DNA from 2 places in the Mesorhizobium sp. B2-4-6 genome. Region 2 is predicted to be linked to the other one. Evidence: riboswitches for the same ligand, from Rfam matches in the RefSeq annotation. Region 2 holds a riboswitch; the other holds the start of a gene.
The links. A riboswitch is a leader RNA that binds a small molecule or an ion and turns the genes downstream of it on or off. The one in region 2 is predicted to bind thiamine pyrophosphate.

Region 1: another riboswitch for thiamine pyrophosphate. It lies ahead of FJ957_RS12560 (YkoF family thiamine/hydroxymethylpyrimidine-binding protein); the one in region 2 lies ahead of thiB (thiamine ABC transporter substrate binding subunit).

What each region holds. Positions count from the first base shown of each region.
Region 1 is NZ_VFVI01000003.1:491,541-507,090, forward strand. It holds gene FJ957_RS12540 (porin) at 1-301, shown strand, start outside; gene FJ957_RS12545 (porin) at 321-821, shown strand; gene FJ957_RS12550 (hypothetical protein) at 828-1,037, opposite strand; gene FJ957_RS12555 (hypothetical protein) at 1,190-1,534, opposite strand; TPP riboswitch at 1,755-1,867, shown strand; gene FJ957_RS12560 (YkoF family thiamine/hydroxymethylpyrimidine-binding protein) at 1,858-2,466, shown strand; gene FJ957_RS12565 (ABC transporter permease) at 2,537-3,382, shown strand; gene FJ957_RS12570 (ABC transporter ATP-binding protein) at 3,379-4,152, shown strand; gene FJ957_RS12575 (ABC transporter substrate-binding protein) at 4,149-5,165, shown strand; gene FJ957_RS12580 (hypothetical protein) at 5,222-5,926, opposite strand; gene FJ957_RS12585 (tetratricopeptide repeat protein) at 6,016-10,653, opposite strand; gene FJ957_RS12590 (S24 family peptidase) at 10,726-11,358, opposite strand; gene FJ957_RS12595 (hypothetical protein) at 11,439-11,720, shown strand; gene FJ957_RS12600 (hypothetical protein) at 11,717-12,013, shown strand; gene FJ957_RS12605 (GcrA cell cycle regulator) at 12,101-12,934, shown strand; gene FJ957_RS12610 (DUF6456 domain-containing protein) at 13,211-13,819, shown strand; gene FJ957_RS12615 (HNH endonuclease signature motif containing protein) at 13,873-14,868, shown strand; gene vsr (DNA mismatch endonuclease Vsr) at 14,875-15,291, opposite strand; gene FJ957_RS12625 (hypothetical protein) at 15,291-15,550, opposite strand, start outside.
Region 2 is NZ_VFVI01000005.1:289,304-304,853, forward strand. It holds gene FJ957_RS16245 (ABC-F family ATP-binding cassette domain-containing protein) at 1-1,639, opposite strand, end outside; gene FJ957_RS16250 (thiamine diphosphokinase) at 1,650-2,294, opposite strand; TPP riboswitch at 2,432-2,537, shown strand; gene thiB (thiamine ABC transporter substrate binding subunit) at 2,580-3,590, shown strand; gene thiP (thiamine/thiamine pyrophosphate ABC transporter permease) at 3,812-5,434, shown strand; gene thiQ (thiamine ABC transporter ATP-binding protein) at 5,431-6,219, shown strand; gene FJ957_RS16275 (M48 family metalloprotease) at 6,373-7,839, shown strand; gene FJ957_RS16280 (caspase family protein) at 7,912-9,888, opposite strand; gene FJ957_RS16285 (RNA polymerase factor sigma-32) at 10,073-10,936, opposite strand; gene FJ957_RS16290 (amino acid ABC transporter substrate-binding protein) at 11,243-12,016, shown strand; gene FJ957_RS16295 (ABC transporter permease subunit) at 12,180-12,860, shown strand; gene FJ957_RS16300 (amino acid ABC transporter ATP-binding protein) at 12,857-13,627, shown strand; gene FJ957_RS16305 (CarD family transcriptional regulator) at 13,921-14,502, opposite strand; gene fdxA (ferredoxin FdxA) at 14,873-15,211, opposite strand; gene FJ957_RS16315 (RNA-binding S4 domain-containing protein) at 15,363-15,550, opposite strand, start outside.

The sequences.
Region 1 (15,550 bases), on a different contig from region 2:
CGACGGCAAGACGGCGTTGGCGAGCAAGGTCGACAACATTGACCGCCGCGTCCAGCGCGCCTTCGAGGGTGCATCGGTGGCCTCGGCGCTGGCCGGCCCGGACCTGGTGCAGGGCGAGCATTTCGGCGTGCGCGTCAACTGGGGCAATGCCGGTCAATCCAACGCCATGGGTGTCACCGGCGCGGCGGTTCTTGGCGAGGGCTTCATGCCTGGCGGCAACGGTCGGCTGGCCGGCGCCGCGGGCGTCGCCTTCTCCGGCAAGACGGTCGGCGGCAATGCCGGCCTGCAGTTCACCTGGTAAGCGCGACCGGGAGCAATCAATGTTCAGATATCTTCTTGCGCCGGCGATCCTCGGCGCGGCAACGCTCCTTGCGGCGCCATCCCAGGCCGCGGTCGCGTATGTCAAGATCTGCTCCGCCTATGGAGCCAATTACTACTATAGCCCGGGCACGGACACCTGCATCAATGCCCAGACTGGCGTGACCAAGAAGCAGGTCGACGACGGCAATGGCGGCGAGATGACCGAGGTCGGTAAGACGGCGCTCGCGGCCCACGTCGATGACATCGACAACCGCATCACGCGCGCCTTTGAGAACGCCTCGATCTCGGCCGCGCTCGCAGCGCCCGATCTCGTCCAGGGCGAGCATTTCGGTGTGCGCGTCAACTGGGGCAATGCCGGCTATGCCAATGCCTTCGGCGTCACGGGCGCCGCGGTGTTGAGCGAGGGCTTCGACCATGGCGGCCGGCTGACCAGCACGCTCGGCATTGCTTTCGCCGGCAGCCAGGTCGGCGGCAATGTGGGGCTGCAGTTCAGCTGGTAGGGGAGGCTACCGTCTCCCTTGCTTTCCGGCGTATTGCGCGACCGCGCAAATGAGGGCCAGCGCCGCCGTATCGCAGGCGGTCCGCGACGGCGACGGTCCCTTGGCGAAAAGCACCGCGTCCGCGACGGGGATCGTCAGGCCATGCTTTCTGGCGAATGACGTGACTTCGTAAGGCTGGTCGTCGGGCTGTATGCCGATGTCGATACGCTGGTCCATCAACGAATTCCTCCCTGGTACGCGGCTTTACCCTCCTTCGCCTGAGACGAATTTAACCACCCGCCGCTCAGCCGCGTCCACCAATTTCCAATTGTATGAAACGATGCATTTTTCGACGGGCGGCCCAAGGGTTGTAGGGGGAGCTGCCTGCCTCACCACGCATCGCTCGACCGGGCAAACCGCACGCCTGCCGCGATCATCGCGCTTTCGCATTCGCTGATCAGCCTGAGATTGCGCAGATACCGCGCCACCGTCTCTGAGAGCCAGGCGGCGCAGGCCTCGACATAGGCGCGGCCATGCACCAGCGTGCCCGTCGAAAGCCGCTCGTCCTTCTCGGCGATCACCTTCAGATATTGCCGGATGAAACGGATATCGTCGGCGATGTCCTGGCTGGCCATGCGCCAAGCGCCGGCGAGGCGTTCGCGCTCGGCAAACGGCAGTGGCGAGAGCAAAGGGCGGGAGAGGTTGGCGAAAGCGCCATGGTTCGCGGTATTCAAGCAAGTCCCCTCAAAGGAAGGGAAAGATCGTACTTTATGTACGAAAAACAATCAAGCTGGATTCGTACAATTTGAACGACACTGCGGTTACGATACCGCGGTTATAAGAAATCTGCGAAAAATCTTATAACCCGGCATCTCCCTAAGGGAGATGGGGCCCCTGGTTCAATTGGCCTCGCAAAAAACCGCTTTCCCATTCGCTCGAACAGTGCTTTAACGCGGCCATCCACAGGGGTGCTCCGTACGGTCGGGGCTGAGATGGCGGCGGCAAGCCTCCGGACCCTAAAGCTGATCTGGATAATACCAGCGGAGCGAGGCGGGCCATGTTTTCCGGCGCACAGATTTCTCTTTATCCCATGGCTGACGATTTCGTCGGCGTCATCCTTGGCGCGTTGGACGCGCTCGACCCTTACCGCGACAGGCTGAGGATCGAGACCGACGATATCTCGACGCTGCTGGTCGGGCCGCCCGAAGTGCTATTTCCCGCCATGCGCGACCTGTTCGTCGCGGCGGCGAAGAGCGGCAAGCACTGCGTGCTGTCGGCGGCGGTCTCGCGCGGCTGTCCCGGCGAGCCGGACGATCCGATCTGCCGCTCGGACGAGATAGGCGGCCCGGCGATTCCGCTCGAGGAGCGCAAGCGTGCCGCGCTCCGCGCCGTCGAGGCGACGCCCTCGACCGACCAGCCGGTGGCGGCGCAATTCTCGCTCTATGTGATGGGCACCGGCGACCACATGGACGAGATCTATGGTTGCATCGACTTCCTGAAAAACTCCGGCGTCTTCGACCGCTCAAAGAATTTCTGCACCAGGCTGCGCGGCGACGCCGGCGCGGTGTTCGCCACGCTCGCGGAAGCCTTCTGCCGCTTCGGCCCCGGCGCGGGCCACGTGACGCTCGACATAACGATTTCGGCGAACAGTCCGACCGCGGTTTGAGCCGCGTAGCGCTGCCGAGGTAGATGTCGTGGCTGTTTTGTTCGGTTCTACGCCGCAAGAGGAGTCTTCCGTGATTGGCGAAAGCCGGGGTGCCGTCCAATCTCCTCCGCAAGAGGGGAGATCAGCCCTTGCTTCCGCCTTCGCCAAAAGCCTCCCCGCCGCCATCGCTTTCGCTCTTCTCCTCATTGCCTGGGAGCTCTACACCCGCCTCGGCGGCATCGCGTCCACCGTGCTCCCAGCACCCTCGCGCGTGCTGGCGCAGGCTTGGGAGAACCGCTCGGCACTTGCCGACAACACGCTGCCCACGATCCGCGCGACGCTGGCGGGCTTTGCCTGCTCGCTCGTCGCCGCCTTCATCCTCTCGGCGTTGGTCGACTTCCTGGCCCCGTTGCGCCGGGCGCTGTTCCCGCTGCTGATCGCCAGCCAGACCTTGCCGCTGGTGGCGATCGCGCCGCTGGTGGTGCTTTGGTTCGGCTTCGGGCTGCTGCCAAAAATCCTGCTCGTGGCGCTGGTCACCTTCTTCCCGATGATGGTGGCGCTGGTCGAAGGCTATGCCGCCACGGCCAAGGAGATCAGCCAGATGCTCGCCGCCATGGGAGCAGGGCGCTGGCGCATCTTTTGGCTGGCGCGGCTGCCGTCGGCGCTGCCCTATTTCTTCGCCGGACTGCGCATCTCCATCACCTATGCCGTGGTGGGCGCCATCTTCGCCGAATATGCGGGCGCCGCGAAGGGGCTCGGTATCTACATGCTCAGCGCCAAGAACAATTTCCGCCCCGACCTGGTGCTTGCCGCCGTCGCGGTCAGCTCGGCGCTGACGCTGGCGCTGTTCGGCCTTGCCGTGCTCGTCCAGCGTCTCGCCATGCCCTGGGAACGCGCGGACGGCAAATCCGATCCTTCCGCCGCAGGCCGGCCATGACCCGGCTCGAGCTCCGCGACGTGCAAAAGAACTTCGGCGCGCTCGAGGTGCTGGCCGGCGTCTCCCTCCATGTCGGCGCGGGCGAGTTCGTATCGATCCTCGGTCCTTCCGGCGCCGGCAAGTCGACATTGTTCCAACTGCTCACCGGCGCGATCCGGGGCGAGGGCGAGATGCGCTTCGACGGCGCGCCGCTCGATGGCGCCCGCTTCGCCTTCATGCCGCAGCGCGACGCGCTGATGCCGTGGCGGCGCGTTATCGACAATGCGGCGCTGGGGCTCGAAGTGCAGGGCATGAAGCGGCGCGCGGCGCGCGAGCGCGTGGCGCCGTTGTTCGCCGAATTCGGCCTTGCCGGCTTCGAGCGCGCCTGGCCGGCCGAACTGTCCGGCGGCATGCGCCAGCGCGCCGCGCTCCTGCGCACCGTGGTGCAGCAGCGCGACATGCTTTTGCTCGACGAGCCGTTCGGCGCGCTCGACGCGCTCACCCGCGCCGCCATGCAGCGCTGGTTGGAGACGATGTGGCGAAACCATCGCTGGACGGCGCTGCTCATCACCCATGACGTGCGCGAAGCAGTGCTTCTGTCCGACCGTATCTATGTGCTTTCGGCGCGTCCCGCGCGCGTGGTGCGTGAGGTGGCCGTGCCGCTGCCGCGCCCGCGCACCGAGAGCGCGGCGCTTGTCCGCGAGGCCGCGGCGATCGAGGCCGGCATCCTCGACACGCTGCTTGGCCAGCCCGATCCGAATTTCCGACCATCCGATGGAGAATTGAAATGACCGATCTGACCCGCCGCCAGGCGCTGTTTCTGGCCGCCGGCCTGCCTCTTGCCGGGGCCGTCACGCACGCCCGTGCCGCCACCCCGCAAAAGATCACGGTCGCGCTCGACTGGACCGTCAACACCAACCACATCGGCCTGTTCGTCGCCCGCGACAAAGGCTTTTACCGGGACGCCGGCCTTGACGTGGAAATCCTGCCTTATGGCGATACCGGCTCGGGCACCCTGGTCGCCAACCGTGTCGCCGATTTCGGCATTTCAGGTTCGCTCGGCCTGTTCACCCAAAAGAGTGCTGGCGCCGACCTGAAGGCCGTCTACGCCGTCGTCCAGTCGGAGACCGGCCGCGTCGTCTTCAACGCCGACCGCGCGGCGATCAAGAGCCCGAAAAATCTCGACGGCCTGACCTATGGCGGCTTCGGCAGCGCCTGGGAAAACGCGCTGCTGCGGACCATCATCCGCCATGACGGCGGCAAGGGCGATTTTTCGACCGTGACGCTGGGGACGTCCGCATACGATGCGCTGGCCAACGGCTCGGTCGATTTCACGCTCGAAGTCTCGACATGGGAAGGTGTGGAAGCGGAACTGAAAGGCCTCAGGCAGCGCAGCTTCCGCTATGCCGATTACGGCGTGCCGGACGAGCACACGACACTGATCGTCTCCAGCAACGCCTTCCTCGCCGCCAATCCTAAAGTCGCCGCCGCTTTCGTAAAGGCAACGCAGCGTGGCTACGCCTTCGCGGTTGATCAGGCGCGGGAGGCGGGCGACCTGCTGGTCGCCGCCAACAAGGACACGCTCACCGACCCGGCGCTGATCGATGCCTCGCTGAAGGCGCTGAACGACGGCCATTTCCTGAAGAGCGCCGACGGCACCATCGGCACCATGGACAAGGCGAAGATGGAGGCCATGGGCGGGTATCTGTTTGCCTCGGGGGTATTGCTCGACGGCTATGGCAAGGCGCTGACCGCGAAGCCGGACGTCGAGGCATATTTCAGCAACGAGTTTCTGGGCGCCTGAGAGGACGAAGGAACGCGGTATCGTGCCAGAACCCGTCCGGAAATCCGGTGCGGAGCCTAATTCTCAACGATGGCGCGAAGCAGCGCGGTTTTGATGTGCCACCCGGGTTCGCCATGCAGTAACAGGGCGGCCTCATAGAATCTCGCCACGGCCGGGCACAGGCCCGGGAAGTCCTGGTTGGCGTTCGAGATAGCCTCCATCTCGGCCGACGTGCCGCCGATCTTTGTGAAAACGTCGGCGACCTGCGACCAGTCCTGATCGCTGGGCACGGCCGCCGGTAGACCGCTTCTTTTGGCGGCGCCGAAGGCGCGGAACAGCGTGGCGCCGATCCTGTCCAGGTCAGCCAGGAAATCGTGGCCGGGCGCACTGATCGCGTCCGGCCCGTTGCGCAGGTAATTGTTGCAGGTGGCCGGTGTTTCGCGCGCCATGACATGATTGAGCATGTCGAGTTGCGCCGAAAGCGCTTCCGAAGCGTTGCTGTCCGGGGTCGTGGGTAGGAGTGGGGCATATCGATGCCTGAGATCGGCGACCGCCTGTCTGGTGATATTGCGCACTTCTGTTTGGCTTCCGGCCTGGGCCGCGGCAGTGATCTTGCGCAGCATCGCATCGTAGTCGTCCGGAAATTCGCGGGCGATAGCCTCGAATATCTGGAGATCCTGCTTCCGGATCTCGGCATCGATGTCGGCGGTGGTCAGCGTCTGGGGCGGCATCTTTACTGACTGATAGTGGTGATGTCTGCCGCTGCCGAACATCGTCGGCATCACTTTAGTCCCAACGATGCTTACGGAGACGACCGCCGCGACTTGCAACCATTTCCAAGGTGACATCCGCCTGCGCTCCGACACCCTTCTCACTCTGCCCCAAGGCTCAGCGCCTTCTTGCGGTCGGCTTCCGCACGCTTACGGTCGCCCTTGGCTTCCCACACAGCGCTACGCGATTTGTATGCGCCAGCGAAATTTGGCCTTAACTTGATCGCTTGGTTGAGGTCGGCGATGGCGCCGTCATAGTCCGCTTTGCGGGCGCGGATCGTGCCGCGGCCGAAGTAACCGAAAACGTTATCGCGATCGAGTCTAAGAACCGTTTCGAAATCGCTGAATGCCCCTGTGTCTTCGTGGTGCTTCATGCGGAACATGCCTCGACCGGCATAGATCCTTACGTTCGTTGGATCGAGACGGACGGCGTTTTCGTAATCCGCCGATGCCCCGTCATAGTCCCCCTGGTAGCTGAGGACGCGGCCGCGATCGCTGTAAGTGTCACCGATGTCGGGGCCGATAGTGATCGCCTGGCTGAAATCGGCGATGGCACGGGCATAGTCGCCCTTCGTCTCCCAAAGGATGGCGCGCGCTACATATGCGTCTCGGAAGGTGGGGAACAGGGCAATCGCTTTGCCATACTGCGCGATAGCGCCGTCATAGTCATCCCTGCCGTCCAGCACTTGTGCCTTGTTGAAAGCCGCCCTGGCTCCAGGCGGAATGCCACCCGCCGAGGTCGCCGCTCCGCTCTCGATCTTGCCTGACGTCTTTGCCTTCGCTGCCGCCGCAAGCTTGAGGCCCTTGCGGGCGAGGCTCATCTCCGGATCGAGCTTGAGCGCCTGATTGAAATCGGCGATCGCCCGGCCATAGTCACCCTTGGCAGCGAAGGCGCCGCCGCGCCCGAAATAGGCCTGCGTGTCATTGGCGTCGAGCTCGATTGCACGGCTCAAATCGGCGATGGCGCGATCCGGTTCGTTCTTTTTGGTCCACGCGACGGAACGGCCGATGTAAGCGTCCGAGTAGTCGGGGTAGAGCCCGATGACCTTGTTGTAGTCCTCGATGGCCGCGTCGTATTTGCCTTTGTCGACAAGCGCGATGGCCCGTCCGACATAGGGCGAGGCATCTTGCGGATCGAGCGCCATCGCCTTGTTGAATTGGGTGATCGCACGATCATATTGGCCCTTGTAGTAGAAGGCGTAGCCGCGATCGACCAGAGCGTTTAGCTTCTTCGAGGATGGCGCGATCGCGTTGCCGCCGGCACCGCCTTTCTTCTGCCTGGCCATCGCTGCTTTGCGCGCGGCGGCGTAGTTTGGATTGTGCGGGTCTAGTTTGGCAGCTTGGTCGAGGTCGGCAATGGCATCGGCGTAGTTTTTGCCGTCGGCTCGCACCATGCCGCGTCCGTAGTAGCTGGCGGCGTCTTTCGGATCGATCTCGATCGCCGCTGAAAATGCCTCGATCGCTCGCTTCGGGTCTCCCGTCGCGTACCAGGCCGCTCCGGAACAGAAGAAAGCGCCGCTCGCTTTCGGGTCGAGCCTGATGGCTTTGATGCAATCGTCAAGCGCGCCGTCCGCGTCGCCCGCCGCGGCCTTGGCCAGGCCACGGCGCATGAGCGGCGCGGCCGCATCGGGAATAATGGCGATGGCCTTGTCGTAATCGGCGATCGCGCGGGTAAAATCCTTCTTGCCATCAAAGGCCCTGCCACGGCTGAAATAGGCGAGCGGGCTCTTAGGATCGATCGCGATGGCCTCTTCATAGGCCTCGATCGCTTCGTCATGCTTTTCTTCGTGCAAGAGGCTGTCGCCGTTGGCTACCGCGTCGAGGACGCGGGGATCACTGGTGTCGATAAGCTTCGCCAACTTCGGATCGGCAAGCGAAAGATCGTCACTCGCACCAGGCTTGACCGCAGACGGGGTTTCTGCTGGCGCAACTGCGGTGGCGCTCTGTTCGTTCGCCGTTATGTCGGAGCCGTCCGCTTTGGTCATGCCATCGGCAGGCTCCCCGCTGACGTCCGCCGCTGCCTTGCGGGCTACGGCATAATCACCATTGCCGGGATCGAGCTTGAGCGCCTGATCGAAATCGGCGATGGCGCCGGCATAGTCTTTCCGGTCTGCCCGCACCATGCCGCGCGCGTAGTAGCTGGCGTCATGCCCGGGATCGATCCCGATCGCCACCGAATAGGCGGCGATGGCGCGCCCGGTGTCGCCCTTGGCGTGCCAGGCCATGCCTTTGCAATAGTGGGCGTCGCGCGCCTTCGGGTCGAGCGTCGCTGCCTGATCGCAATCGGCAAGCGCGCCATCGACGTCGCCAGACGCCACCTTGGCGAGCCCCCGGTGAAAATACGCGGCGGCAAAATTGGGGGCGAGTTGGATGACCCTGTCGAAGTCGGCGATCGCCTGGCTGTAATCGCGTGTGGCTGCCCTGGCCCTGCCGCGGCCGAAATAGCCGAAGCGGTTGTCGGGTTCGAGCGCGATCACCACGTCATAGGAGCCGATCGCCTTGTCGTATTTGCCCATGTCCAGCCAGGCATCGCCTTCCAGGATCGCTTGCAGGGCGCGCTGGTCTTTTGTCTCCAAGGTCTTTGCGGCCAGAGTGTCGTCCGTAGCCGCCAAATTCGGACGGACGATTTGTGGCTTTGGAGCAGCGGCCGCCGCCTTCGGCTGCTCAGGGTCCTGCGGCGGTTCAGTTTTGCCCTCATCGCCGGCAGCCTGCTCGTCGCAGCTTGCCGACCGTGCGGAATCCAACTCCACGGCGCGCCGGCAATCCGCCGCCGCGCCGGCGTGGTCGCCCTTGAGCGTCCTGGCGCGGCTACGGCCCAGATAGGCGTCGGCATTGTCGGGGTCGAGGCTGATCGCCTTGTCGAAATCGAGCAGCGCGCCGTCGACGCCGTATTTCGACAACCGCATCTGGGCGCGCTCGAGCAGTGTCTTGGCGGTCGCCGGATCCCCGCTTGGCTGCGTAGCGGTCGGTTGTTGGCCAGGCAGATTTTCCCAACACGTGCCTGCGCGTTTCCGATCGAGTTCGACCGCTCGCCGGCAATCGCCGATGGCGAGGTCGAAATTGCCGACGAGTGCCTCGGCGATCGAGCGGTTGTAATAGGCGTCTGCATTGTAGGGATCGAGGCCGATGACAAAGCTGAATGTATCTATCGCGCCCTTGGGGTCGACCTGCATCGCCTGCAACCCCGATTTGAGGTTCCAAGCAATGGCGGCGGAGTTATCCTGCTTGGCATATGGTTGCGGCGGCGCATATGTGGGGGGCGGGGTAGGCTTGGCCGGCCGCGGCTCAGCGGGGACTGGGACATCAGCCTGATTGGTCGCAGCGCTCGGCGACTGCAGCACGGGTTGCCCGTTCGCCCTGCTCTTGCTGATTTGGACGCTGAGCCTTTCTTTCCGGTAGTCGGCGTTGGCCGGATCGAGCGCGATCGCTTTGTCGAGGTCCGCAATTGCCTTGTCGGGATCCTTCACCTCCCAGACGACTGCCCGCTCGAAATACGATTTTGGATCGTCGGAGCTGATGGCAATCGCTTTGTCGAGGTCGGCAAACGCCTCTCGTGAATTGCCGATCTGGGCCATGGTCATGCCGCGCACGCGGTAAGCTTGGGCGTTGGCCGGGTCGCGGCGAACGGCTTCATCCAGATCGGCGATAGCGCGGGCATAATTCTTCTTTGAAGCCCAGCTCTTGGCGCGGTTGAAGTGGAAAGCGGAACTTGCTGGATTGAGCCGGATCGCCTCGTCGAATGCGGCGATGGCGCGGGTATGGTCGCCCTTTTCCTGCCACTCTACTCCAATCGCATTTTGAGCAGAAGCTGGGTTTGGGTCGGTCGCGCCGTCGCCCAACTCACCGAAAGCCTCGACAATCAGTCGCGTGCAATCGCGCCCCTTGTCCGCATCGATATTGGCGATGCGCTTGCAATCGGCCTTGGCTCGCTTGCGATCACGCTCGGCGATCGATGAGCGGGCGCGGTCTAGGTAAGGAGCGATAGGGTCAATACGGACGCTCTCCGCTTTGTCGTAGTCGGCCTGGGCTCGCGCTGCGTCGCCCTTGTCTTCCCACACAACGCCGCGCACGCCATAGGCCATTTCATTGGCGGGATCGATGTCGATCGCCTTGTCGCAATCGGCGATAGCCCGATCATGCTCGCCTTTCTTATTGAGCGCCCGCGCGCGATCGGCATATCGGCTTGCGTCATCCGGCGTAAGCGCGATCGCTTTTGTGTAGTCCGCGACGGCCCGGTCGAAATACCCTTTGCTCTCCCAGGCGATGGCGCGATTGGTAAATGCGCGGACGTAAGTCGGATCGAGCGCGATCACCTCGTTCATATCCGCGATGAGGTGGGCAATATCGTTCCTCTGTGCATAGGCCAGGCCGCGCACAAAATAGGCGCTTACGCGAAGATCAGGCACCTCGCCTCTGTCCTCGGCGATTGCGGAGCAGGCGGCAACCTGCCGGTCGGCGGAGACTTTGCTCTCGCTGAAGCAAGTGTTGTAGTCTTTGCCAGCCGCGAATGTTTTGCTGCCGAAAGCACCAAGCACGACCACCCCTGCCAGCGCCAGGAGCGGCCCGCGCGGAACCCGGGCAACAAACGCGCGCATCAGCGCGCCAGTGCGGCGTGACATGATTGATCCTCCCCCCGGAGTGACCGCGACTGTCTCGCGGATACCTATATAGTTCTGTTTTTGTTCCCTAATGCAAGCAGAAATTGCGGTGGCTGCATTTATGCCCTTGGGGTGAGCCAAGTGGAGTTTGGCGAGGACCTTGCAGGGGGAGGCAAAGCGGCGCCTCAGCTTGGCGACATCGCTCCCAACGGCTCACATATCGATCATCGACCTTTTTACCCGCCCGATGATGGTGATCGCGCCCTCCAGCTCCGGCGGCGGGATATCCATATAGGACGCCGGCTGGAACGGCGGGTTGTCGTTCGGGCGGTAGCGCTTGTAGGTGGCGCGTCCCGTCTCGTCCGAGATCACGTAGCAGCCATTGGTCACCAGCCGCTTGTCGCGCAAATTGACGAAGATGATCGAATCCGGCGGCGAGATCTTGTTCATCGACGGACCGTCGACGCGCAGCGCGATCCACTCGCCTTCCTCGAGGTCGGCGGTGGGGATGGTCGGATAGTCGGAGAGGTTGACCACGCTGTCCTGGCTGCCGAGTTCGCCGGCGCTGATCCACGACACGATCGGCACGTCGACGGTGACGGGCGAGGGCATGAGACTGACGGGCGCCGCTTCCGCGCCATCGGCGTTGAACAGGAGCCAGCCGGGGTCGACGCCGAACAGCCGGCCGTATTTCTCGGCCGCCTTCCGGGACAAAGGCCGGTTGCCGTTCTCATGGCTGATCAGCGTGTTCTTGTTGATGTCGCGCAGGGCCCGCGCCGCATCGCTGGGCGAAGCATAGCCGGCCTGGGCGCGCGCCTGCTGCAATCTGTGCCGGGAATCCATCATCGTACAAAATGCCTGAAAATAATCGTCCAAAGTGTACGATTATGCTTGCGCCTCATTCGTACATAACGTACGCTTAGCGCATGATCGTACATTCCGCAAGCTCTTCCGCATCGCCCGCCGGCGGATCCGCCCAGCCCGCCGACATTCCGGAGCTTATTGATTCCTGGCAGAGCATCGGCGCCTTCGCCGCCGACGTCGGCTGCGGCTACGAGGCGGCGCGGCAGATGCGCCGGCGCGGCCGCATCGCGCCGCAGCACTGGCCGCATGTGGTGGCGGCAAGCCGCAGGCACGGCATCGCCGGCGTCAGCTACGAATCGCTGGCCGGCCGCGCCGCAGCCGCCATGCAAGGGGAGGCGGCATGAACGCGCCTCCCTCGATCCATGAATTCCAATCGCCCGGACCGTCCTCCTCCCCGGTCCGGGCGCTTTCCGGGGCGCGTGCCCCGGATCCGGTCGAACCGCCCGCACCCCGGTTCACCGGAGCGGCCGGAGCCGTTCCTCCCCCGGCTCCGGCCGCCACTTATGGCGGCGCATCCTGCATCCGCACCGAGGACGGAACCGTCATCCTGTTCGACCGGGCGACGGGCCTTGCGGTGTCGGGCCTGACCCGCGCTGCGGCCGAGGCAGCGCTGCTTCGGCTGACCGGCGCCGCCTGACTTCAACCGATCGCTGACCTGACCGCGGCCTCGCGGCCGAACCCTGGCGCTCGTCCGCGCCTTCGACAAGCAAATGGAATGAGAAGAATGGCAGCCGCCTATACGCAAAAGGAAATCGACGAGATCGCCACCTGGCTGAAGGAGGGGCTTTCGGCCTCGCGCATCGCCGGCCGCTTCAGCGCCCTGCGCGGCGCCCCGGTCTCGCGCAACGCCATCATCGGCATCGTCCACCGCAACGCGGGCCTGAGCGCCATCGGCTTCGCCAACCCCAAGGGCGGCCGCGCCGGCGGCCGGCCGAGGAAGCATGCCGAACGGCCGGAACGCCCCGGCCGGCGCGCCAGAGTGGCCGCTGGAGGCGTGACGCTCTCCGAGCCGGCCGCGCTTGCCAGATACGCCGAGCTTGTAGAAGGCGCCGGCGCCGAAGTGCTTGATCTCCCCCCAACTGGGGGCGATGCCCGGTCCACCCTCCGCAGCCGCAGCGCAGCTTCTGCGGAGGACGGGCAGGACAGAGGGGAGCGCTGTCCGGCCGACCTCACCACACAAACGGACGCCGTCACCGCCCGCGCCCTCAAGCCAAAGAAACCCAAACCCCGCAAACCCGCGCGCACCTTGCCGCCGGCCTGGCTCGCACCCGGCGGGCGCGAGAAATCCGAAGCGCAGTGTTACAAGCTGCCCGCGCCGCCGCCCCCGGTAAACCCTGGACGCCAGCCGCATGTCGCGGCGATGCGTTTCCTCGACTGCCTGTTCGGCCGCTGCCGCGCGCCGCTCGATCTGGCGCTGCGCGAAACGCCGGAACACGATCCCGCCGGCGCGCGCCCCGGCATAGACATGCTGTGCTGCGGTTTGCGCACCGCGGGCACGCGAAGCTACTGCGCGCACCACCATGCCAGGTTCCACGGCCATCGCGGGAGGGGGATGTGAGAGGCGAGGCGTATCCGCGCTTGTGTTTTTCGCCCCCGCCGATAGCGGGGGAGAGGTGTCCGCGAAGCGGATGGAGAGGCGGCGACGACGGCAGGACAAAACGCCGCGCGGCGAGAATCCGCTGTCGAGCTTGGCGCTCCACGAAAAGACCCCTCTCCATCGCGGCTTCGCCGCGCCACCTCTCCCCACTTCGTGGGGCGAGGAATCTTGATCCATGCGCGAAGGAACTCAGCCTCTCCCGTTGGCCATCCACCCCACAACCCAAGGACCGCATGCATGCCCCGCAAATCCTCGAAAAAACCGCAACCGCCAAAACTCCCCAAGGGCGAGGCCGAGCAGGTGCGCATACGCCGCGAGGTCGGCCACGACTTCGCGCTGAAGACGGACGCCTTCAGCCGCCAGCGCCTCACCCCCGGCACGGCCGAGGCGCGCCGCGTCTACGAGGTGTCGAATGGCGGCTACAGCTCCACCGGCGGCATCGTGCGCCTGCGCAATGTCGATCCGCTGGTGGGCATCACCTCGCTGACGCGCCAGCAGCGTGAGGCCGGCCAGCGCTTCCGCGACGATTTCGAGCGCAGCCTGCGCGAGGGCCTGCAGCCGCAATCCTGGAGCGAACGCATCGACGGCGGCCGCGTGGGCGGCGGCGTCCCCGACCGCGTGCTCTCAGCCGGCCGGGCGTATGCTCACGCTGCCGCTGCGCTCGCCCATTGGGAGGTGGCGGACGTGGTGCGCAAGATCTGCCTCGAGGGCCAGTCGGTGAAGGCCATCGCCGAACGCACCGGCGAAGGGCGCGACGTGGTGGTGAAGCTGCTGAAGGTCGGGTTGGACCTGCTGGCGGTGCATTATGGGATCGTGGGGCGGAAGGCGGGGCAAGGGCTGCGTTGAACAAATCGGCAGCCTAGCCTAGAATTGGCCAGCAGTTGCTCAAACAATACAGCATGATGCCGCAGTTCTGGTGGGTCAATCACAGTCAGACGGCCCGGCAGGAGATCGACGGGCAATATCTTTGGTCGCCCAAGACCGAGAGAAATGGCGCGCTTAGCGAATTCTACAAGAATATGCGCCGGGCAACGCCCGGGGATTTGGTGCTGTCTTATTTCGACCAGGCGGTGCGCTATGTCGGGCGGGTAACGGAGTTTGCCTTCACGGCGCCCAAGCCAGAGGAATTCAAAAACACCGGAGCCTATTGGAACCAGGAAGGTTGGCTGCTGCCCGTCTATTGGACGCCGCTTGAGCCGACGGTTAGTCCAAAGACCATGATCGGCGAATTGGGGCCACTTTTACCGGCCCGCTACTCACCCATTCATCCAGTCTCCGGATCGGGCAATCAGAAGGCCTATCTCGCTGGCATCTCATCGGAAGTATTTCACGCCATTGTCGCCAGTGCCGCTTTCAACCGAGAAGGGTTGACGCGTGGCGGCGCCAACAGCCTGACCTTTGAGGTGGTCAACGAAATTCTAGAAGACACGGTCGGACGTCGCATCCTCGAAGACCTTCAACTCGAAGACACAGTGAAGAACAGCGTCATTCAAGCTCGTCGCGGGCAAGGGAAGTTTCGTGCCAATGTCGAGGCTGTGGAGGAGGCTTGCCGCCTTACCGGCATAACCAACCCTTCGCTGTTGATCGCAAGCCATATCAAACCTTGGCGACTCTGCACTTCTGCGCAGGAGCGCCTCGACGGCATGAACGGCCTGCTGCTGACGCCTGACGCCGACCATCTGTTCGACCGCGGGTTCATCAGCTTCGAAGACAGCGGCGAGGTACGCGTGTCCTCCCGCGTCGACAGAGCGGATTTGCAGCGCCTCGGATTCGATCAACTGGTAATGCAGAGCTTCGGCTTCTCAGAAGCACCCGCCGTCTGGCGCACCGGCGCCTTCAATGCGATGCAGCAAGGGTACCTGGCACACCATCGAGCGGATGTGTTCGTTGCATAGCATAGCTCAATCGGTCAGAAATCCCGCCAGATGAGCCCGCAGGGCGGTTTCGTTTGACGTCTCGCACTCCCAAATGACAAGGGCTTCCCATCCTTGTTCACGAAGCTCCGCTAGATTTCGGGCGTCCCGCTTGATGTTCGCATCAAACTTGCTCTTCCAGTAGTCCGCGCGAGCTTTCGGTACGGTGGTTTGTCGACATCCAATATGTCGGTGCCAGAAGCACCCGTGAACGAAGATCACCTTCTTCAATTTCGGAAATACGAGATCGGGGGTGCCCGGCATGTCACGCCGATGAAGCCTGAACCGGAAGCCCATACGATGAGCTGCGCCCCGAACTGCCAATTCCGGCTTTGTGTCTTTGCCGTGCACGCGGCCCATTAACGCACGACGACTTGATGGAACATCATCAAACGGACGGCGCATCAATCACTCGCAATGTCGAGGCTTCCGGGCACGAAACCGAACAACGCACTGAACGTCCTTGAGAATTGCGCCGCATTCTCTTGTTCCAACGCCTTGCGTTCGGGGCTCGAGAGTGAAGACCATTTGGGCAAAGGGGTGCGTACGATGAACCGCTTGTAGAAGCGATACCAGTTTTGCTTAAGCATCGGTGCTTCGGCAGTGGCTGTTAGTCGCAACAGGCCTGCGTTAAGAACCCGCTGCAGCGTCTGTGCTGGCCAGG
Region 2 (15,550 bases):
CCGCCTCGATCTTCTTGGGCAGCGAGTCCAGCGCGAATTTCTGCTTGAACGAGAGCTTTTTGGCGGGGCCTTTGGGTGCTGCCTGTTCGGCTTTCGATCCAGGCTCGCTCGCCTCGGCCTTCGACCTCGCCTTGCGGTCTTCCAGCTTGGAGCCGCCGCGCTGCGCCAGCATGTCGGAATAGCCGCCGGCATATTCGATCCAGCGGCCGTTGCCCTCCGGCGCGATCACGCTGGTGATGGTGCGGTCGAGGAAGTCGCGGTCGTGGCTGACCAGGATCACGGTTCCGGCAAAACCGGCGACCAGTTCCTGCAGCAGTTCCAGCGTCTCCATGTCGAGATCGTTGGTCGGCTCATCGAGCACCAGGAGGTTCGCCGGCCGCGCCAGCACGCGGGCCAGAAGCAGGCGCGCGCGCTCGCCGCCGGAAAGCTCGCGCACCGGCGTGCACGCCTGCTCCGGCTTGAAGAGGAAATCCTTCATGTAGGAGACGACATGGCGCTGCTCGCCATTGACAACAAGGTTCTCACCGCGCCCGTCGGTGAGGTAATGCGCCAGCGTCTCCTGCGGGTCGACGGCCTCGCGCTTCTGGTCGAGCGTCGCGATCTCCAGATTGACGCCGAGCCGCACGGTGCCGGCATCCGGCGCCAGCTCGCCGGTCAGCATCTTCAACAATGTCGTCTTGCCGGCGCCGTTCGGGCCAACAAGGCCGACGCGGTCGCCACGCTGGATGCGGGTCGAGAAACCCTTGACCACGGTGAGCTCGCCGAAGCTCTTGTCGATGCCCTTGGCCTCGATCACCAGCTTGCCGGATTCGGCTGCATCGCTCGCCACCATGGTGCCAGTGCCTTCGGCGCCGCGATGGCCGCGGAAGCGTTGGCGCATGGTCTGCAACTCGCCGAGGCGACGCATGTTGCGCTTGCGCCTGGCGGTCACGCCATAGCGCAGCCAGTGCTCCTCGCGCACGATCTGGCGGCCGAGCTTGTGCTGCTCGCGCTCTTCTTCTTCCAGCACCTGGTCGCGCCATTCCTCGAAATGGGCAAAGCCCTTGTCCAGTCGTCGCGTCTGGCCGCGGTCGAGCCAGACGGTGGCGCGCGTGACACGCTCGAGAAAGCGGCGGTCGTGCGAGATCAGGATCACCGCCGACGAGGTGCGGGCGAGTTCCTCTTCCAGCCATTCGATGACCGACAGATCGAGATGGTTGGTCGGCTCGTCGAGCAGGAGGATATCGGGCTCCGGCGCCATGACGCGGGCAAGCGCGGCGCGCCTCGCCTCGCCGCCGGAAAGATCGTTCGGACGCTCCTCGCCGGTCAGGCCGAGATGCTCCATCAGATAGGTGGCGCGATGCGGATCGTCGGCCGGGCCGAGGCCGGCCTCGACATAGGCGCGCACGTCGGCGAAGCCGTCCATATCCGGCATCTGCGGCAGATAGCGGACGGTCGCCGAAGGCTGGCGAAACACCTCGCCGTCCTGCGGCTCGATCATGCCGGCGGCGATCTTGAGGAGGGTCGACTTGCCGGAGCCGTTGCGGCCGACCAGCGCGATCTTCTCGCCTGCGGATGCGCTGAGCGCCGCGCCGTCGAGCAGCGGGGTGCCGCCGAAGGTCAGTTTAATGCCGTCGAGATTGAGGAGTGGCGGCGCCATGTCTGGAATGTCAGCTTTCTGGAAGAGGATAGGGGTGGGCCAGAAGCAGCGCCCGGCCGCGCTCCAGCGCGATGCCGAGCTGCCCTTTGACCTCGTTTGATATAGTGAGCGAGGAGCCGAACGCCACCTCGACGCGGTCGAGCGGCCATTTCGCGCCGGTCACCGTCAGGCCGGCGAGATCGGAGAAGCCAAGCACCGAAAACAAGGTGCCGTCGTCATAGTCGAAGCTGGCCTTGCCAGGCAGGATGGGAACGCCTTCCTGCGCGCCGCTGGTCAGCAGCACGGTGGTGCCAGCCTCGGCCAGCCGCACGGCCAGCGCCAGATGCAGGAAGGCATGATCGGCGCGCTTGCCGCCGAAGGCGCCGGCCAGCACCAGGCTGGCGGCGCCGCGCCGGAGCGCTTCCGCTATGGCGAGTTCGCCATCGGTCATGTCCTTCTCGGCCGGGAAGATTTTTCGCGGAACGGCGGCGAGATCATCCGGCAGATTGGCAGGCACCGAGTCGAAATCGCCGACCCACAGCTCCGGCACCAGTCCAAGCATGCGGGCATGGCCGATGCCGGCATCGGCGGCGATGACGCGCGAACCTTCGATCTGGCGTTCGAGCCGAGGTGTGCGGACAAGCTCGCCGCCAAGCAGGATGGTGAATGTGCCCATGGCCGTGGCCCTTACCAGCCCTCCAAGCGAAACGGAAGCCGGACGGCCCGCGCTTCGCTTGCGCGCCTGTTGCCGCGAACATTAGCTGCCCGGCAAACTTCCGCTTGCGCGCCGCTTCGGCGGGGCCTATCTGTCGAAACGCTCTAACGGGGTGCCGGACGTGATCCGGCTGAGAGGCGATCAAGCCAACCCGCTGAACCTGATCCGGTTTGTACCGGCGGAGGGATTAGACGTTTCGGACGATCCGACGCCTCAATTCCTTTAACGCGAACGAAGGAGGCGCCGATGCGCGCAATGCTGTCCAATCTCATTCTCGCAACCGGTCTTGTCTCGCTTCTGGCGGGCGTCGCGCCTGCAGAGGCAAAGAACAAGCTCACCGTCTATACCTATGAGAGCTTCACCGCCGACTGGGGTCCCGGCCCGGCCGTCAAGAAGGAGTTCGAGGCCGAATGCGGCTGCGATCTCGAATTCGTCTCGGTCGCCGACGGCGTCGCCCTGCTCAACCGCGTCAAGCTCGAAGGCGCCGGCACCAAGGCCGATATCGTGCTCGGCCTCGACACCAACCTGACGGCGGATGCCAAGGCGAGCGGCCTGTTCGCGCCGCATGGGGAAGTCGCCGGCATCAATGTGCCTGGCGGCTGGAAGGACGACACGTTCGTGCCGTTCGATTACGGCTATTTCGCTGTCGTCTACGATACCGAAAAGCTGAAGACACCGCCGAAAAGCCTCAAGGACCTGGTCGAGGGCGCCGGCACGGACAAGATCGTCATCCAGGATCCGCGCACCTCGACGCCCGGCCTCGGCCTGCTTTTGTGGGTGAAGTCCGTGTATGGCGACAAGGCGCCGGAGGCCTGGGCCAAGCTCAAGCCAAAGGTGCTGACGGTGACGCCGGGCTGGAGCGAGGCCTATGGCCTGTTCACCAAGGGCGAGGCGCCGATGGTGCTCTCCTACACCACCTCGCCGGCCTATCACATGGTGGCCGAGAACACCGAGCGCTACCAGGCGGCCTCCTTCGAAGAGGGCGAGTACCTGCAGATCGAGGTTGCCGGCATCACCACCACCGGCGCGAAGAACCCGCTGGCGCAGAAGTTCATCGCCTTCATGACCGGACCGAAATTCCAGGACGTCATTCCGGAGACCAACTGGATGTTCCCCGCCGGCAAGACCGACAAGCCGCTCAACCCGGCCTTCGAGAAGCTGGTCAAGCCGACCAAGACCTTGCTGTTCAGCCCGCAGGAAGTGGCTGCCAACCGCAAGGCGTGGGTGGATGAGTGGCTGGCGGTGATGAGCAAGTAGGGCTGCGATGCTTGCGCCAAGGCCCCCCTCTCTGTCCTGCCGGACATCTCCCCCTCAAGGGGGGAGATTGGCTGTCACGCCGGCCTTCGCCAATCTCCGGCGTTGCAGGATCGAGCGCGCCGTCGAAGTTGCTAATTTCCCCCCTGGAGGGGGAGATGTCCGGCAGGACAGAGGGGGGCGCAAAGGAACGCGGCGTTTGCTGAATTCCACCAAGGTGCGACGTGCAAGCCGCCGCGCACCCTGACTCCCGCATCCCCGCCGGCGTCATCGCCCTTGCCGCCATCGGCTTCCTCATTGGCGGCGCCTTCGCCGGCCTCGTCCTCGAAGGCGCGCAGGATCTCTCCGGCGCTGCCGCCGCCTTCGACGGCTACCTCTTGCGCGTCGCCCGCTTCACGCTGTGGCAGGCGCTGCTGTCGACGCTGCTGTCGGTCGCGCCGGCGCTGCTGATCGCGCGCGCTTTGTCGAGACATCCGACCTTTCCCGGGCGTCGCCTGATCCTGCAATTGTTCACCGTGCCGCTGGCCTTGCCGGCGATCGTGGCCGCGCTCGGCATATTGGCGCTCTATGGACGGGCGGGGTATTTTGCCGGCGTCTTCGCCGAACTTGGCGGTGGGAATTGGCCGGGGATCTACGGCCTCTCCGGCATCCTTGTCGCGCATGTCTTCTTCAACCTGCCCCTGGCCACGCGCCTCTTCCTCGAGGCGCTGGGCACCGTTCCCGCCGACCAGTGGCGGCTGGCGAGTCAGCTCGGCATGGGCGCCCGGCCGGCTTTCCGGCTGATCGAATGGCCGGTGCTGCGCGCGGCCCTGCCGGGGATCGCCGGGCTGGTCTTCATGCTCTGCATAACCTCCTTCACCATCGTGCTGACGCTGGGCGGCGGTCCGGCCGCGACGACGCTGGAGGTCGCCATCTACCAGGCGCTGCGCTTCGATTTCGATCCCGCGCGCGCCGTGGTGCTGACGCTGCTGCAGATCGCGCTGACCTTCGTCGTGGTCGTCGCGCTCACGCGGCTCGGCGCCAACACGGTCGGCGATGCCAATCTGCCGGTGGCGCCACGCCGCTACCTTTCGGCGGGACGGACCGAAAGCGTGCTGAACGCCGGCCTCATCGCGCTGGCCCTGCTGTTCGTCGCCGGGCCGATGCTGGCGACCGTGCTTTCAGGCCTTCAGGCCGATCTCGGCCGGTTGGCGGGCGAGGAGGCGGTGCGTCGCGCGACGCTCACCAGCGCGGGCCTCGCCCTGCTTGCGGCGCTGCTCAGCGTGACGTTGTCGCTGGCGCTGATCGCGGCGCGGCGCGCGCTGGCCCTGCGGCGCCGGGCAGGCGGCGCCATGGGCCTGCTCGAACATGCCGCCGATACCGGAGCCGGCTTCGTGCTGGTCGTGCCGCCGATCGTGCTTGGCGCCGGCTGGTTCCTGGCGCTGCGCCACGTCACCGATGTCTTCGCCGTCGCGCCGGCCATGGTCGTCGCCGTCAACGCGGTGATGGCGATTCCCTTCGCCATCCGCGCCATTCGCCCGGCCTATGACGCGGCGAGCGAGCGCCACGAGCGGCTTTGCCTGGCGCTCGGCATATCCGGCTGGGCCCGCCTCAGCCTGATCGACTGGCCATCGCTCAGGCGGCCCCTGGCCACCGGCTTCGCCTTCGCCATGGCGCTGTCGCTCGGCGATCTCGGCGTGATCGCGCTGTTCGGCAGCGATTCCGTGCAGACCTTGCCCTATCTGCTTTTGGCGCGCATGGGCAGCTACCGGACAGCCGACGCGGCGGGACTTGCCTTGCTGCTCGGCCTCGTCTGCCTGATGCTGGTGGTCGCCGCCGACTGGCTGGGGCGGGAAGGAAAGTCATGACGACGACAATCGACGGCGCCGCCGCGCAAAAGGGCCTCACCGTCGCGCTGGATGGCGTTTCGTTCAGCAATGGCGCATCCTCCTTCAGTTTCGACGCCGAATTCGCGGCCGGCAGGATCACCGCCATCATGGGGCCGAGCGGCTCCGGCAAGTCGACGCTGCTCAATCTGATAGCCGGCTTCGAAACGCCCGATGCAGGCAAGGTGCTGATCGGCGGCGCCGATCTCGGCAACACGCCGCCTTCGGCGCGGCCGGTGTCGATGGTGTTCCAGGAAAACAATTTGTTCGCGCATCTTTCGGTCGAAGCCAATGTCGGGCTTGGCCGCTCGCCGTCGCTCAAACTCGGCGATGCCGATCGCGCCGACGTCGCCGAGGCGCTGGCGCGGGTCGGTCTTGCGGGCAAGGAAAGGCGGCTGCCGCGCGAGCTTTCCGGCGGCGAGCGGCAACGCGTGGCGCTGGCGCGGGTGCTGCTGCGCGATCGGCCCGTCTTGCTGCTCGACGAACCTTTCGCGTCGCTCGGCCCGGCGCTGCGCGACGACATGCTCGACCTTATGGCCGGCATCCATGCCGAGCGCGAAATGACGGTGCTGTTCGTCACACATCAGCCGGAAGATGCGCGCCGCATCGGCCAGGACGTGGCTTTTCTCGATGAAGGTACGATCGCGGCGACCGGGCCGGCGGATGATTTCTTCGATCGGTCTGGACCGGACGCCTTCCGGCGCTATATCGGCGATCGAGGCGGCACCGTTGCCGGATCACAACATATTGCCCGGAAGCGGACATAATTTATGGCCAAACCGGCAATGGGCGATCCGGCGTTTGCTTGCCTTGTCCGGGGGAGTGTGGCTAGGTCCGGCCATGCTGGTCCGGCTGGGCCGCGATTTGCCGAAAGAGTTCGAAAGGAAGCCGATCTGTCGACCGGCGCTGAGAAGGTTTGGATGAGGCCGCTGGCACGATTTCTCGCGCTGGCGAGCGTTGCCGTGCTGGCCAGCTGCCAGATGTTCACGCCGCCGGACGTGCAGGAAAGCGGCTTCCAGCCTTCCGACAAGCCGATCACCGTCGACAACGTGGTCGCCAATGCCAAGCTCGCCGAAATGGCGAAGGCGCAGCATCCGCGGATTCTCGCCACCTATGGCGGTGAATATTCCGACCCCAGGCTCGAACGCATGGTGGCCAAGGTCGTCGGCAATCTGACGGTGGTGTCGGCGAACCCTACCCAGACTTATCGCATCACCATCCTCAACTCGCCCAACGTCAACGCCTTCGCGCTGCCGGGCGGCTATCTCTATGTGACGCGCGGCTTGCTGGCGCTGGCCAACGATTCGTCCGAGCTTGCCGCCGTCATCGCGCATGAGATGGGCCACGTCACCGCGAATCACGGCCTGCAGAGGCAGCAGCTCGAAGCCGAGGAAGGCCTGGCGACCAAGGTGGTCTCCGATGTGCTCGGCGACAGCCCGACGGCCAAGGCGGCGCTCATCCGCGGCAAGCTCAGGCTTGCGCAATTCTCGCGCAACCAGGAACTGCAGGCCGACGCCATCGGCATCAAGTCGATCGGCGAGGCGGGCTACGATCCCTATGCGGCGGGTCGCTTCCTCCAGTCGATGTCGGCCTATACGGATTTCCGCTCGGTCAGCGGCGCCACCGACGCCAGCCTCGACTTCCTGGCGACGCACCCCAACACGCCGCAGCGCATCGAGCTGGCGCAGCGCCTTGCGCGCAATTTCGGCCCGCCCGGCGTCGGCACGCGCGACCGCGACGCATTTCTGGCCGGCATCGATGGCCTGCTTTACGGCGACACGCCGGAAGAAGGCTATGTGCGCGGCCTGACCTTCATGCATCCCAAACTCGGGGTGTCCTTCACCGTGCCGGACGGTTTCGTCATCGACAATTCGGCGGCCGCCGTCACCGCGACCGGGCCTGGCGACATCGCCATCCGTTTCGACGGCGTGGCGATCGACAAGTCGGTATCGCTCCCCGATTACATCCGCAGCGGCTGGGTGGCGGGGCTGGAAGACGCCAGCGTGCGCCAGGAGACGATCAACGGCAACGATGCGGCGACGGCGCATGCCAGCGCGCAAGGCTGGCAGTTCGACATCGCGGTGATCCGCGCCGGCGGCCAAGTCTACAGGCTGCTGACGGCCGCGCCCTCGGCCAGCGCCGCGCTGGACCCGGTGGCGCGCTCGGTCAGCGGGTCCTTCCGCGTGCTGAGCCCTGCCGAGAAGGCGGCGCTTAAGCCGCTGCATATCAGGGTCGTCACCGTCCAAGCCGGCCAGACCATGGGCTCGCTCGCCGCGCAGATGGTCGGCGTCGACCGCAAGCTCGACCTGTTCCGCGTGCTCAACGCCATGTCGCCGGGCGCGACAGTGTCGTCGGGCGACAAGGTCAAGATCGTCACCGACAGGTAGGGACTCGCGATTCGGACCAACCAGGCGCCGCCCGGCTATTTTTACAATCGCCGGGCCGGGAGCTGTTGTCCTTCACAAGCCGTCACTACCGGTGTTGCCGCCGTCACCTTCGCCGTCGCCGGTATTGCCACCGCCGGTGGGGGCAGCGTGGCTACTGCCACCAGTCCAGGATGTCCTGCCGGTTTCCGTTGGGGTCGGCTTGACCTTTGGCGCCCCCGGAATTGTCGGTGTGACGGTCTTCGGTTTCGACACGGGCACGCGGACCACTTTTATCTTCGTGATAACCTTCGGGGCCTTGCACGCCATGACCACGGGGGTGGTGCGCGCGGGGTGCGCGGAAAGACCGAGAATGCCCATCGAATAGACGTCTTGCCGCTCCATGCCGGCTTGGAGGAAAGCCAGGGCGCGGGCCGGGTCGGCGGGCACGCCGTTGCGGCCTTCCTTGAAGATCACGGCGAGCTCCTTCATGGCGTCGACATGCCCCATCGCCGCTGCCTGGAGCAGCAGGTCGAGGCCTTTGCCGGTGTCGCGCTCAACGCCGAGGCCATTGAACAAAGCGCGTCCCCAGGCGGCCAGGGCGTAGGGGTCTCCCTTGTCCGACGCCTTCGAATAGAGGTCGTTCGCCTTCAATGTATCGACAGCCGTCCCTGTTCCGGACGAGGCGATGGAGCCGAGCGCGAACAGGGCGCGGATTTGTCCCTTGTCCGCGGCTTCCTGGATGGCCTGCCTGGCCTCGTCGATCCTGCCCGCCGCCAGCAGTGCTCGCCCCAGTTCGTAACGGAAGCGCGCAATGTCGGGGTAGGACTTCACCGCCGCCTCGCAGGTCTCGAGAGCCCCGCCGCCGATCTCATTCGGCAACCGTCCCGGGACAATGCCCTGCAGGTCGAGCGGCTCGCCAGCGGCCTCGTCGCAAGGGTCGACGCCCGGCGACAGTTTCATCGTCGCCCGCTTCGCGGCGTTGCCCAGGCGGATCTCGAAGCCGACTTCGACGGGAGCGGCCGAGCCGATCTGCGGCTCGTAGCGCAGATTGTCGACCTCGGCGGCCATCAGGCTCGATTGCGGCGACAGGACGCGATCGGGCAACGACAGCGTTCCGGTCGCCGGGTAGCTCGCAAGCTTGAGGCTGATCGAGGCATCCTTGGCCGGAAGATCCAGTTTCAGCGGAACCGGGCCGACGCCGACCGGGACGCGGATATCGCGACTTCCAATCGCCTCGGCGGCATCGGCGACCTGGATTCCGCGCTCCGCCACCTGATCGTTCTGCTGCGCGTCGGGAGGCGGCGGCGCTGGTTGCTCCGCCCCGCGCATCAGCACGACATCGTCGAGCAGCGAGGAGTTCTCCCACGGAACCTGCTTGCCGTTGGTGGCTTTGACCACGTCGCGGCGCACGGCCGCCATGACCGAGCGTATCTCCTGGTCCGGCGCCAGCGCGCGGCGGGAGAAGGACGACGAGAACGGGCTGAGATCGCCGGACCCGTCATAGGCGACCGCCCCCGGCTCGGTGGCAAAGGCAATCAGCGTGTTCTGCGAACCTGTTACCTGCGCAAGTCCGCTGCCGCCGGCGACGATCAACTGGTCGCGCAGCCAATAGTCCTTGCGCGGGAAGGGATTGTTGCGACAGGCGTCGAGGATGATCATCTGGATCTTCGATCTCGAGCGCAGTTGCCGCAATATGTCGTCGACCTTGATGGCCTGGACCTCCATGTCGGCCGCATCTTTCAGCGACGCATCCACCGGAATCAGGAAATTCTCCCCGCCGATCTGAAAGCCGTGTCCCGAATAGTAGACGACCGCGAGATCGGCGCCGTCGGCCGCCGCCAGATAGTGGCGGAACCGCTCTTCGAACTGAAGCCTGGTCAGATCCTTGGCGGCGAACACCTCGAAGCCGGCCAGCCGGAACGTGTCCGACACGTCGTCCGCGTCCTTGTCGGGATTCTTGAGCGCCGGGATCTCGCGATATTCGGAATTGCCAATGACGAGGGCAACCCTTCGATCGGCGTGCGCTTCGAATGTCGTGAGGCCAATAAGGAACAGGGTTGCAAGGAGCACGCAGCATCGCAGCATGGCAGATCCCCCATATGTCATGGTCTGGAGGCGTCAAAAAGCCCGATTGCGGCGCTACAGTCTGTTAAAGAGTTCACAATCAATATGCATCATCGAGGAAAAATTGCCTCGACGGCGATGTATTCTTATTTAATAAATTTCCTATCTTTGATTTTCGATTACATTAGCTTCAGGCGGCTTCCGCCAAAAATTCCGGATTCTGCTTCACAAGGGCCAGCTTCAGCTTCTCCATGGCGCGGGCCTCGATCTGGCGGACGCGCTCCTTGGAGATGCCCAGCTGTTCGCCGAGCGCTTCCAGCGTGGCGCCGTCGTCGCTCAGCCTGCGCTCCTCGATGATGCGAAGCTCGCGGGCGTTGAGCGCGCCGAGTGCGCTCTTCAGCCAGACAGCCCGGCGCTGGACATCGATCCGGTCGCCGACGATCTCGTCGGGGAGCGGGTCTTCGGAGACCAGGAAATCCATCCGCTCGGCGGCGCCGTTCTCGTCGGCCAGAGGCGCGTTGAGCGAGCTGTCGGGCGAGGACAGGCGTGAATCCATCATCGCCACGTCGGCTTCCGGAACGCCAAGCGCGGCCGAGACCTCGCGGTAGAGCGAGGCATTGGAGAGCGGCTCGGCGCCGTTGGCGAGGCGGGCGCGCAGACGCCGCAGGTTGAAGAACAGCGCCTTCTGCGCCGAACTGGTGCCGCCGCGCACGATCGACCAATTGCGCAGGATGTAATCCTGCATGGAGGCGCGAATCCACCAGGTGGCATAGGTCGAGAAGCGCACTTCGCGCGCGGGCTCGAAACGGGCGGCAGCCTCGAGCAGGCCGACATGGCCCTCCTGGATAAGGTCGCCGAGCGGCAGGCCGTAATGGCGGAACTTCGAGGCCATCGAGATGACCAGGCGCATATGGGCGACGGTGATCCTGTGCAACGCGTGCTGGTCGTTCTCTTCCTTCCAGCGCAAGGCGAGAACATGCTCCTCGTCGCGCTCGAGATAAGGAGCCTTCATTGCCGCCCGGACCAGCGTCCGTCCTGCTGTGTCCTCGATCATGCCGGCTCCTTTTGGCGGTGAGTGGGCTTACAGCGGTTGAAAAGACGCCGCCGCGCCCTACAACAGCGATGCAACGTGTCAGGCGCATCGATGGTTCCGCCGTCCGAGCGGGCAAATATTGCCAGCCGGAACATTTTGTCATCGGCCCGAAAGAGTCGCTTGGCGGGTTGTCAGGCAATTTTGAGAATCAGATTTCTGGCAGAGCTTATTTTTGAAATCTGGTTCCTTATTTCCCAGCCTTCTATCTGTCAGTTTCCGGCTCTCACAATCGCGCCGGGACACCGGTCAAAACGGGATCACAGAAAAATGAAATGGCTCAAATCGCTCCTTGTCGCCGGAACGTTGCAGGTTCTGGCGGTCACGGCCGGGCATGCCGGCGCCAATCTCGACCAGATCAAGCAGGCGGGCGTCATCAGGGTCGGCACCGAAGGCACCTACGCGCCCTTCACCTATCATGACGAATCCAACGCCCTGGTCGGCTTCGATGTCGAAATCGCCAAGGCCATCGCCGACAAGCTCGGCGTCAAGGTCGAGTTCCTCGAAGGCAAGTGGGACGGGCTGATCGCCGGCCTCGACGCCAACCGCTACGACGCCGTCATCAACGAGGTCGGCATCACCGATGCGCGCAAGGCCAAGTACGACTTCTCCGATCCCTACATCGCCTCGAAGGCGGTGCTGATCGTGCGCGGCGACAACACCGACATCAAGACCTTCGCCGACCTCAAGGGCAAGAAGTCGGCGCAGTCGCTGACCTCCAACTTCGGCAAGCTCGCCGAGGCCAACGGCGCCGAGCTCGTCGGCACCGACGGCTTCGATCAGTCGATCCAGCTTCTGCTCACCGGCCGCGCCGACGCCACCATCAACGACAGCCTGTCCTTCCTCGACTTCAAGAAGCACAAGCCGGACGCCAATGTGAAGATCGCCGCGCAGGAAGAGAATGCCGACTATTCCGGCGTCATCGTGCGCAAGGGCGATCCCGAGCTGGTCGCGGCCATCAACAAGGCGCTGGCCGACATCAAGGCCGACGGCACCTACCAGAAGATCGCCGACAAATATTTCGGCCAGGACGTTTCGAAGTAAGGCAATCGTCCTCTTGTTCGGAAACCGGCGGGCCGTCAAAGACGGCCCGTTATTTTTTGCACGATATTCATGCGCCGCCGTCTTTGACGGCCCGCCGGTTTTTGCATGATAGTCAGTCCATACGGGGGAACGCGCCGCCGTATCTGGAAGGGAGAAGCGCTCCGTGCCGCACTGGCTGCAATTGATGCTGGAATCGTTGCCGACGCTGTTGTGGGCGGCGCTGATCTTCACCGTGCCGCTGACGCTCCTGTCCTTCGCGCTCGGGCTCATCGCCGGACTGGCGACCGCGCTGATCCGGCTGTTCGGTCCAAAGCCGCTGGTTGTGCTGGTTCGCTTCTATGTCTGGATCTTTCGTGGCACGCCGCTGCTCGTTCAGTTGTTCCTGATCTTCTACGGCCTGCCGTCGGTCGGCATCCTGCTCGATGCCTTTCCCGCCGCGCTTATCGGCTTCACGCTGAACATCGGCGCCTATACGTCGGAGATCATCCGCGCCGTCATCGGCTCGGTGCCGAAAGGCCAATGGGAGGCATCCTACTCGATCGGCATGACCTGGAGCCAGGCGATGCGGCGCACCATCCTGCCACAGGCCGGCCGCGTCGCGGTGCCGCCGCTTTCCAACACCTTCATCTCGCTGGTTAAGGATACCTCGCTGGCGGCGGCGATCACGGTGCCTGAGATGTTCCAGGCGGCGCAGCGAATCGTCGCCACCACCTATGAGCCGCTGATCCTCTATGTCGAGGCGGCGGCGCTCTATCTCGCATTGAGCTCGGTGCTGTCGGCGCTGCAGGCGCGGCTGGAGGTGCGGCTCAACCGCTATGGCGGGTTCCTGGAGGCCAACGCATGATCGGCCTCACCAACATCGAAAAGCGCTTCGGCGACAATCTGGTGCTGAAAGGCGTCACCGTCAGCCTGGACGAGGGCAGCGTGACGGCGCTGGTAGGCCCTTCGGGCGGCGGCAAAAGCACGCTCTTACGCTGTATCAACCTGTTGGAGATCCCGACGTCCGGCGCTTTGCGCATCGGCGAGGAGAGGCTGGAATTCCGTCCGGGCATCAAGGTGCCGGCCAAGGACATCCAGCGCATTCGCCTGCAGACCGGCATGGTGTTCCAGAATTTCCAGCTCTTCCCGCATCGCACCGCGATCGAGAATGTCATGGAAGGGCTGGTGACGGTGCTGAAATGGCCGGAGCCAAGGGCGCGCGAGCGGGCCATGGCCCTGCTCGAAAAGGTCGGCATGGCGCACAAGGCCGATGCCTGGCCGGCGACGCTGTCGGGCGGCCAGCAGCAGCGCGTGGCGATCGCCCGGGCGCTGGCGCCGTCGCCGCGGGTGCTGCTTTGCGACGAGCCGACCTCGGCGCTCGATCCGGAACTGGCGCAGGAAGTGGTCGACGTGCTTGGGCAGCTTGCCCGCGAAGGCACGACCATGGTGATGGCGACGCACGATCTGAGGCTCGCCTCCAAGATCGCGCAGGAGGTCGTCTTTCTCGATGCCGGCTCGATCGTCGAGAAAGGCCCGGCCTCGGTCGTGTTCGACAATCCGGAGCGCGAGCGGACCAAGCGCTTCATCGCCTCGCTGCGGCAGGAAGAAGCGCAGAAGGAGCCTGGCGGCTGAGCATCACGCCCTTTGTTGGGGGCGGATCGAAGGTCCGGGTAACGAGCGGGGCTGCCGCTTCTTCAAGGCTTTGTTTTCATGCATGTCGTTATCGCAAAACCGCTGGCACACTTTTGCGCGACATGCATTTTAAAGCAGGTCGCGTGAAAAAGGATTCACACGACCTGCTTTAAGTTTTGATTTTAAGCATGTCTTTGTCCCGAAACCGGGCTCACTTTCGGGAGACATGCATCAAGCCCAAACAAAAACCCGGCGCGAGGCCGGGTTCTTCGCAGTTCGATGAGCGAAAAAGCTCAGGCAGCTTCTTCCTGTTCGGATTCTTCGTTGTCGGCCTTGGCGCCGCGCTTCGGACCCTTGTTGAGGTTGACCTCGATGAGGCGAACCGCCTCGGTCTCCGACATGCGGTTCACAGCGGCGATCTCGCGGGCCATACGGTCGAGCGCGGCTTCATAGAGCTGACGCTCGGAATAGGATTGCTCCGGCTGGTTGTCGGCGCGGTAAAGGTCGCGCACCACTTCCGAGATCGAGATCAGGTCGCCGGAATTGATCTTGGCATCATATTCCTGGGCGCGGCGCGACCACATGGTGCGCTTGATGCGGGCGCGGCCCTGCACGACCTTCAGCGCGCGGTCGACATAGTCCTCTTCCGACAGCTTGCGCATGCCGATCGAGGTCGCCTTGGCGACCGGTACCTTGAGCCGCATCTTGTCCTTCTGGAAATCGATGACGAACAGTTCCAGCTTGTGACCCGCAACTTCCTGCTCGTCGATCGCCACGATCTGGCCGACGCCATGCGCCGGATAGACGATGAACTCGCCGGTCTTGAACCCGTGGCGGGCCGCGTTGGACTTCTTCTGCGGGGTGATCGTTGCCATTACGCCCTGAACTCCTTAGTTGTGCAGCCGGCATCATGCCGGCTCGAACCGATGGGGCCGGCAACAGCCGACCATTAGCCACGCAACAGGATGAACCACCGGACAGCAGGGACCGGCATACCGCACGAATGCGACCGCCTGCCCCAGATCGCTCTGGTCCGGATCTAAAAGCTCACCTTTCAGTGATTTGGGGCGTTAGCGCCTTAAATCGACGTTGTGTCACCGGCATGTTTCGCTGATGTAACACAAAAAGTCGGAAGAATCAAGGTTTTGCTGCGTTCGCTAACGCCAAACGGGGTCGCTGCCTGTCAAGACAGCAATTGTATCGGCCCCGTTACGTCGTGTCATGCCGGCGTTGCCGGCGCCAGCATCAATCGCCTTCACCGGGCTCCGGCGAGAAATATTTCTCGAACTTTCCGGTCTCGCCGTCGAAGGTCTTGGCGTCCGCCGGCGGCTCTTTCTTGGCGGTGATGTTGGGCCATTTCTCGGCGTATTCGGAATTGACCTGCAACCATTTGTCGAGGCCGCCCTCGGTGTCCGGCTTGATCGCGTCGGCCGGGCATTCGGGCTCGCACACGCCGCAGTCGATGCACTCGTCGGGGTGGATGACGAGCATGTTATCGCCTTCGTAGAAACAGTCGACCGGACAGACCTCTATGCAGTCCATGTATTTGCATTTGATGCAATTGTCGGTCACGACGTAGGTCATTGCAGGCTCCGGAACGTCCCGATTTGCTCGGCTTTTTCAGGTTGAGGTAACGCCTTTGCCGGCTGCTTGCAAGGGCAGGGCATTCGGGCACTGCCGGCCCCGGGGAATAGAATTCCAGCGGTCTCGCCGCTGGCGGTCCGGCTGGCCCAATTCAATCATCGCCGAGCAGACGGTCGGTCTGCCGCCGCTCGCGTTTGGTCGGGCGCCCGCTACCGGCCTCGCGCAGGGCTGGAATGGCATCCGGAACCGCCTCGCCCTTGGGTGTCGGCGCCGGCGACATATCCTCGTAAAGCAGCCGCGCCTCTTCGGCCGGACCGCGTCGCGTGCCGCAATTCAGCA